Regions from separate parts of the Shewanella sp. HL-SH8 genome, predicted to be linked through region 1. Evidence: predicted binding sites of a transcription regulator. Region 1 holds the regulator's gene; the other holds the start of a gene.
What was found. The regulator NrdR, encoded in region 1, represses ribonucleotide reductase genes. The targets are predictions, from matches to a motif close to AAACACNANATNTNGTGTTT.
Positions count from the first base shown of each region.

Region 2: the regulator NrdR is predicted to act here: its motif matches at 2,052-2,071, upstream of nrdA (class 1a ribonucleoside-diphosphate reductase subunit alpha).

Region 1 is NZ_CP195039.1:1,573,458-1,577,895, forward strand. It holds gene ettA (energy-dependent translational throttle protein EttA) at 1-488, opposite strand, end outside; gene glyA (serine hydroxymethyltransferase) at 921-2,174, shown strand; gene nrdR (transcriptional regulator NrdR) at 2,303-2,752, shown strand; gene ribD (bifunctional diaminohydroxyphosphoribosylaminopyrimidine deaminase/5-amino-6-(5-phosphoribosylamino)uracil reductase RibD) at 2,781-3,917, shown strand; gene ACRWQN_RS07020 (riboflavin synthase) at 3,975-4,438, shown strand, end outside.
Region 2 is NZ_CP195039.1:2,478,332-2,482,769, reverse strand. It holds gene ubiG (bifunctional 2-polyprenyl-6-hydroxyphenol methylase/3-demethylubiquinol 3-O-methyltransferase UbiG) at 330-1,052, shown strand; gene ACRWQN_RS10905 (HAD family hydrolase) at 1,081-1,758, shown strand; gene nrdA (class 1a ribonucleoside-diphosphate reductase subunit alpha) at 2,283-4,438, shown strand, end outside.

The sequences.
Region 1 (4,438 bases):
AATACTTCAATTTTCTCATCCCAATCAGGCAGACGTAATGCATTGGCAGCGCGCTCTAATACATTGTCAAGATTATGTGCATCCTGGGCTTGAATAATAGCTTCTAATTCGCCTTGCTCTTTTGCTAATGCATCAAAGTCTGCATCAGGCTCAGCATATAAAGCATAAACTTCATCTAAACGAGTCAGCGCGTTTTTAGCTTCGCTTACCGCTTCTTCAACCGCTTCACGTACGGTTTGGTTTAAGTTTAATTTCGGTTCCTGTGGTAAGTAACCAATTTTAAGGCCAGGCATAGGCCGAGCTTCGCCCTCAATCTCAGTATCAAGACCAGCCATAATGCGCAGCAGTGTTGATTTACCTGAACCGTTTAAACCTAATACGCCGATTTTCGCGCCAGGGAAAAAACTTAAAGAGATGTCTTTTAAAATCTGCTTTTTAGGTGGGACAATTTTGCCCACTCTTAGCATGCTATATACAAATTGAGCCATGAGGTTCCAACATTGATTAACACAGAATAGGATGATTCTAATGGAATCTTAATCGAACTTAAATCTGATTTTGATTGTTATAAGTCGATTTTTATATCTTGTGACGTGCTAACTCGGATTTGCTAGAATTTAGTCTAAACAGCAAGCTGAACTTACAGTTATGTTTACCTGCTAAATATAAGCATTTAGAGTCGTAAAAATAGAACAGTGTTTTTGGTGACTGTTTTACGCATTTTGCAGCTTAAAAAAATGTTTAAATTGCCGAGGTGGAAAAAGTTACCGATTGTAAATTAAGGTAATTTTCAATTTCGCATGAGATTTTCTATTGTTGTTTAGTAACTAAATTCATGCTGTAAAGGCTGGGATTGTTTGCATTTGCAGAGTAGAATACCGCGCAACCCTACTAATATAAAACCTACCGTTGGAGTTACCATGCTTAAGAAAGCGATGAATATAGCGGATTACGATCCAGAACTATTTAAAGCCATTGAAGATGAAACTTGTCGCCAAGAAGAGCACATAGAGTTAATAGCATCTGAAAACTATACCAGTCCACGTGTTATGGAAGCTCAAGGTTCACAGTTAACCAATAAATATGCTGAAGGCTATCCAGGTAAGCGTTACTACGGTGGTTGCGAGTATGTTGATGTTGTTGAAACCTTAGCCATTGAACGTGCTAAAGAGTTATTTGGTGCAACTTACGCCAACGTACAACCGCATTCAGGATCACAAGCAAACAGTGCAGTATTTATGGCGTTGTTGAAGCCTGGCGACACTGTACTTGGTATGAATTTAGCTCACGGCGGTCATTTAACCCACGGTTCACCAGTTAACTTTTCCGGTAAATTATATAACATCATTCCTTATGGTATTGATGAATCGGGCAAAATCGATTATGACGAAATGGAACGTTTAGCGGTAGAGCATAAACCCAAGATGATGATTGGTGGCTTCTCTGCTTATTCTGGTATTGTTGACTGGGCCAGAATGCGTGAAATAGCGGATAAAATTGGCGCATACTTTTTTGTGGATATGGCGCACGTTGCGGGCCTTATTGCTGCAGGTGTTTATCCAACTCCAGTACCTCATGCACATGTTGTTACTTCTACAACGCATAAAACATTAGCTGGCCCACGTGGCGGTATCATTATTTCTGCAGCTAATGATGAAGACTTATACAAAAAATTAAACTCTGCAGTGTTTCCTGGTGGCCAAGGCGGCCCATTAATGCATGTTATTGCTGGTAAAGCGGTTGCGTTTAAAGAAGCACTAGAGCCTGAGTTTAAAGTTTACCAACAACAAGTTGTTAAAAATGCTAAAGCAATGGTTGAAGTATTTTTAGCGCGCGGATACAAAATTGTTTCTGGCGGTACTGAAAACCACTTAATGCTTGTTGATTTAATCGGTCGCGATTTAACCGGTAAAGAAGCTGATGCAGCGTTAGGTAGTGCCAATATCACTGTTAATAAAAACTCAGTACCTGATGATCCACGTTCACCATTTGTCACTTCAGGTGTTCGTATTGGTACCCCAGCTATTACTCGCCGTGGCTTTAAAGAAGCTGAAGCGAAGCAATTAACGGGTTGGATTTGTGACATTTTAGATGACGCACAAAACCAAACTGTGATTGATAGCGTAAAAGGTCAAGTGTTGGCCTTATGTGCTAAGTTCCCTGTTTACGGATAATTCCTGCTGCACGGAATATCCTTTCATCAGTAATGCTAGCCTTAAAGGTTAGCTTAACCTTGATGAGTAAATAGGATAAACTTTAATGGCCACTAATTTTAGTGGCCATTTTATTTTGTGGAGGTTCAATGCATTGTCCTTTTTGTAGCGCGACAGACACTAAAGTTATCGACTCTCGATTAGTGGCTGATGGCCACCAAGTTCGCCGTCGCCGCGAATGCACTGAATGCCATGAGCGTTTTACCACCTTTGAGGGTGCTGAGTTAGTCATGCCTAGGGTGATAAAACGTGATGGCAGCCGCCAACCTTTTGATGAAGAAAAACTCCGTGGTGGTATGTTACGCGCGGTTGAAAAACGTCCAGTATCTATGGATGAAATCGAGCAAGCTATTACTAAAATCAAGTCCACATTACGCGCGACAGGTGAGCGTGAAATTGATTCTGAGATGATAGGTAATTTAATGATGGATCAATTAATGAGCCTAGATAAAGTCGCTTATATTCGATTTGCCTCTGTTTATCGCGCTTTTGAAGATGTGTCACAATTTGGCGAAGCGATTGCTAAATTGCAAAAATAAACTTCCCCTAGGACTTGAGTAACTTTTTATGACTAGCTTTAGTGTATTTGATACCCAAATGATGGGTCGTGCGATCCAGCTGGCGCGAAAAGGTCTTTATACTACGCGCCCCAATCCATCTGTTGGCTGCGTACTTGTCCAAGACTCAATTATTATTGGTGAAGGTTATCATCAAGTTGCGGGTCAAGGACATGCTGAGGTCAATGCATTGGCTGATGCCGCTAAACAAGGACATTCTACCGTTGGCGCTACAGCCTATGTGACTTTAGAGCCTTGTAGTCATTATGGACGTACTCCGCCCTGCGCCTTAGGGTTAATTAATGCCCAGGTTGCTAGAGTCGTTATTGCAGTGAAAGACGCTAACCCTCAAGTAGCCGATAACGGTATTGCCATGTTGCAAGATGCAGGTATTCAAGTTGAGATTGGTTTATTAGCAGCTGAAGCTCTGACGTTAAACCTAGGGTTTATGAAGCGGATGAAAACCGGTTTGCCTTGGGTTACGGTGAAAGTTGCCGCCAGTTTAGATGGCAAAACAGCCTTGTCTAATGGTGTTTCTAAATGGATTACCGGTCCCGCAGCAAGACAAGATGTGCAACGAATGCGCGCCCGCCATTGCGCGTTAATCACGGGCGTTGAAACTATTATTGCAGATGATCCTAGCTTAAATGTGCGTTATGAAGAACTTGGCAGCTTGAAAAGTTCGCTTTCACCCACATCTCTACAGCAGCCATTAAGAGTCGTGTTAGATTCCCAAGCCCGATTAACCGCAGATTTTATGCTATTCAGTATTGAAACACCGATTCTATTAGTTTCAACCTGTGGCTACTCTGATGCTGTACAAGCACTTTTTCCTAACCATGTTAGTTTGCTGCAGGTAAAAGCAAATAGTGCAGGGCGTGTGTGTCTTAATATCTTGTTGAAATATTTGGGCGAAAGTTGTAACTCAGTGATGGTTGAGGCGGGTGCGACACTTTCTGGCAGTTTTATTGAGCATAATCTGGTCGATGAACTGGTTTTATACCAAGCGCCTAAGTTATTAGGCAGTGAAGGCCGCAACATGCTGACCTTAACTGATTATCAATCAATGGATCAAATACCTAAAATAGTATTAAAAGATCAACGAAATGTCGGCCAAGACACACGATTTGTATTTGGTTTAAGCTAAAATATCTCATCATTAATGTTCAATTCTGTTGGGCAGAAATAGGAAAAGTGACTCTCTATGTTTACAGGCATTATTGAAGCCCTAGGCACCTTGCGCAAAATTGAGCGCAAAGGTAACGATATTCGGTTAACTGTGGCTAGCGGTAAACTCGATTTATCCGATGTAAAATTAGGCGACAGCATTGCCACAAACGGCGTCTGTTTGACCGTAGTACAATGTTTAGCTGATGGCTATGTTGCCGATGTCTCTGCTGAAACGGTTACTTTAACAGGATTTGCACATTACCAGGTTGGCCAGAAAGTTAACTTAGAAAAGGCAGTGACAGCAACAACACGTTTAGGTGGTCATATGGTCAGCGGCCATGTTGACGGTATCGCTAAAGTTGATGGGCGTCAGTATCGCGGACAAGCGATTGAGTTTTGGTTGTCAGCTCCTGCTGATTTAGCTAAATACATTGCCCACAAAGGTTCAATTACCATAGATGGTGTGAGCTTGACCGTAAATGAGGTTAAAGGTCATCA
Region 2 (4,438 bases), 900 kb from region 1:
CGTCAAGCTTTAAAACGTGATTTGGCATTCTAACACAGTTATTTAATGTCGCCAGAGCAAACCTAAACCAAATTGACTTTAGTGTTAATAAAAAGGCTAACTTACTCATTTACCAGTAACTTAGTACTTTAGCAAGTCCGGTTTTAATGGTTTAAAAATGTTTATATTGAGCAACAAACAATCAATACAACCAATAGATTGTTTAAATAACCACCTGAACATAGCAAAAGTTGACTGGGATCATCTGCATTGGCATATTTTAGCCCTATTAAAAACTGCATCAATGGATATAATGTCATCCATAATGCATAACGATATCTAGGTACATCATGTCTACTGAAACTGCTGCGAATAAAAATGTCGACCCCGATGAGATTGCTAAATTTGAAGCAATGGCACAAACCTGGTGGGATCCAAATGGCTCCTTTAAACCGTTACATCAGCTTAATCCATTACGTTTAAATTATATAGATCAAACAGCTCAGGGCATTTTTGGTAAAAAAGTGCTCGACATTGGTTGTGGCGGCGGAATTTTATCTGAAAGCATGGCTAAAATCGGCGCCCATGTAGATGGCTTAGATATGGGCAATGAACCTCTTGAAGTGGCTCGTTTACATGCATTAGAAACTGGTGTGACAGTCAATTACATCAAATGCACCGCTGAAGAGCACAGAGATATGCATCAAGCTTATTATGATGTGGTGACCTGTATGGAAATGTTAGAACATGTCCCTGACCCGCTATCTGTCATTCAAGCATGCTGTGACATGGTGAAACCAGATGGCTATGTGTTTTTCTCAACCATTAATCGTAATTGGATGTCTTATTTAACTGCGATTGTCGGTGCAGAGTATCTACTTAAGATGCTGCCAGTAGGCACCCATGATCACAGCAAGTTTATTCGCCCTTCTGAATTAATTAATCTTGTCGATAAAACAGACTTATTGTGCAAAGACGCATTGGGCATAGCCTATAACCCACTATCTGGTGTGTTTAAATACACTAACAGTGTTGATGTTAATTACATGATTGCTACACAAAAAGTCGATTAGCATTGTTTGCTACCGCTTAGGAGTCTGCGTGTTAAAGCCCTTGATTAAAGGTGTGTTATTCGATTTAGACGGCACACTTGCCGATACTGCGCCAGATTTGGTCTATGCACTGAACCTTGGCATGGCTGATGCGGGTTATGCTCCATGCAGTCTTGAAAAAGTGAAGCATGCTGCCACTCATGGCAGTTTGGCGCTGGTTAAGGCTGCACTGCCTGATATTAGCGATGATGAGCAAAAACAGATCCAACAAGCATTATTGCATCATTACCAGCTCATTAATGGTGACAAAAGCATTTTATTTGATAACCTTGCAGAGTTATTGAATCATTTCGATGATAACGGTACTCCCTATGGAATTGTGACTAATAAGCATGCTCGCTTTGCCCGCCCTTTGGTTGACAAACTCGGCTTGATGTCGCGAATTAAAACTCTTATCAGTGGTGATAGTACGTTGCACCCTAAACCTCATCGCGCCCCTATGCTACTTGCCGCGCAGCAGATGAACATCAGTCCTGAATCGATTATTTATATAGGAGATGCTGAACGTGACCTTATCGCGGCTCAAAATGCTAATATGATTGGTGGAATAGCGCATTGGGGTTATTTATCGCCCCAAGACAAACCTGACACTTGGCCTGGACAACTCCATTTTAAAACCACACAGTGTTTACATGACTATTTTGTATTGAACCGTCAACTTACTTAATATTATCGATATAAACGGTGTTGTTAAACGGCTTTTAAGCTAACTCAAACAATCAATCAAAGATCAATCTAAAAATCAGCTAATAGAATCGATCGCTGATATTTTTAGCGATCAAATTCTTTTAAAATTACGGACAATTATTCTACAGCCTACAGAAAAGCTATATAAATTTGGGGTGTAGGGTTAGCTTTTACTAACTGTTGCGATTATCCTCAACTTATCCACAAGATGTTCTAGAAATTGTGGCTTGCAAAAACCCTCCAACCTCACTATCTTGTATGTTAGATTTTAAAAAACACCATATCTTGTGTGTCAAATGCAATCACAGACACTAATGATTTGTTTAAAATAACTCATTTAATTAAGCTGAACGGGTGACTTAGCGTGCTAAAATGTCTCAATCCGTCGTATTTAATGCTTCAGCATGATTGTTTTTACATAAAAACGTAAACGTGGTTAGACACGATCGCTTTTGGTATTAAGCGCTCAATCACAATAACAGATATAATCAAGGCCTCTCTGCAATGAATAGCAATATGACTGTCACTAAACGCTGTGGCGAACGTGAAAATATCGATTTAGACAAAATCCATCGCGTTATTACTTGGGCAACCAAGGGATTAAAAAACGTCTCTGTATCTGAAGTTGAACTCAGATCGCATCTACAATTTTTTGATGGTATTCCAACAGAAGCGATTCATGAAACGATCATCAAAGCCGCGGCAGATCTTATTTCCCCTGAATCACCCGATTATCAGTTTGTGGCAGCACGCTTAGCGGTATTCCATTTACGTAAAAAAGCATTTGGTCAGTTCGAACCGCCTAAATTATATGACCATGTCACCAGACTGGTTGAAATGGGCAAATATGATATGCATATCTTGGCTGATTACAGCCGCGAAGAGTTAGACATCTTAGATACTTATGTTGACCATTGGCGCGACATGAACTTCTCTTATGCCGCCGTTAAGCAATTAGAGGGTAAGTATCTAGTTCAAAACCGTGTCACTCACGAAGTATATGAAAGTGCTCAGTTCCTTTATATATTGGTTGCTGCGTGTTTATTTTCAAAATACCCAAAAGACACTCGTTTACAGTTCGTAAAAGATTTTTATGATGCGACATCAAGCTTCAAGATATCTTTACCGACGCCGATTATGGCTGGTGTACGTACGCCAACACGTCAATTTAGCTCATGTGTATTGATTGAGTGTGACGATAGCTTAGATTCTATTAATGCAACCGCCTCATCAATTGTGAAATATGTCAGTCAACGTGCTGGTATTGGTATTAATGCTGGTCGTATTCGTGCCTTAGGCAGTCCTATTCGTGGCGGTGAAGCTTTCCATACTGGTTGCTTACCCTTTTATAAGTATTTTCAAACTGCGGTAAAATCATGCTCACAGGGCGGCGTTCGAGGCGGAGCGGCAACACTGTTTTACCCAATATGGCATTTAGAAGTAGAATCTTTACTTGTACTGAAAAATAACCGTGGTGTTGATGATAACCGTGTTCGCCATTTAGATTATGGTGTCCAGTTAAACAAGTTGATGTACCAACGTTTAATTAAAGGCGAAGATATCAGTTTATTCAGTCCATCTGATGTACCGGGTTTATATGATGCATTTTTTGAGGATCAAGTTGAATTTGAACGTTTATATGTTCAGTATGAGCAAGATCCAGCTGTGCGTAAAAAGCAAATTAAAGCGGTTGAGTTATTTTCGTTGATGATGCAAGAGCGCGCTTCTACAGGCCGTATCTATATTCAAAACGTGGATCACTGTAACACCCACAGCCCATTTGACTCAAAAGTAGCGCCAATTAAACAGTCTAATTTGTGTTTAGAAATCGCCCTGCCGACTAAGCCATTAAAGAACATTGATGATCCTAATGGTGAAATTGCACTTTGTACTTTATCTGCACTGAATTTAGGCACCATCAAGAATCTAGAAGAATTAGAACCGCTAGCTGAGCTTGCAGTTCGTGCGTTAGATAATTTACTTGATTATCAAGATTATCCGATCATTTCGGCGCAGTTAGGCTCAATGAATCGACGTACTTTGGGTATAGGCGTCATCAATTACGCCAATTACCTTGCTAAAAATGGTAAGCGTTATTCCGATGGTTCAGCCAATAATTTAACCCATAGAACATTTGAAGCGATTCAATTTTATCTATTAAAAGCCTCAATGAAACTTGCCCAAGAGAAAGGCGCCTGTCCGTTATTTAACGAGACAACCTATTCTAAAGGCATTCTACCCATTGATACTTACAAGCGTGACTTAGATAAAATTTGTGATGAGCCACTACATTTAGACTGGGAAGGTTTACGTACCGATATTTTGCAATATGGTTTACGTAACTCAACATTATCAGCATTGATGCCGTCTGAAACCTCGTCGCAAATATCTAACGCCACTAATGGTATTGAACCGCCACGTGGTCTTATTAGTGTCAAAGCCAGTAAAGACGGTCAATTAAAACAAGTTGTACCCGATTTTGACACATTGAAAGATCAATACGAGTTATTATGGAACATGCCAAATAACGACGGGTATTTACAACTTGTCGGCATTATGCAGAAGTTTGTTGATCAGGCGATATCTGCCAACACTAATTACGATCCAATGAAGTTCCAAAGTCGTAAAGTACCTATGCAAACACTATTAAAAGATTTGCT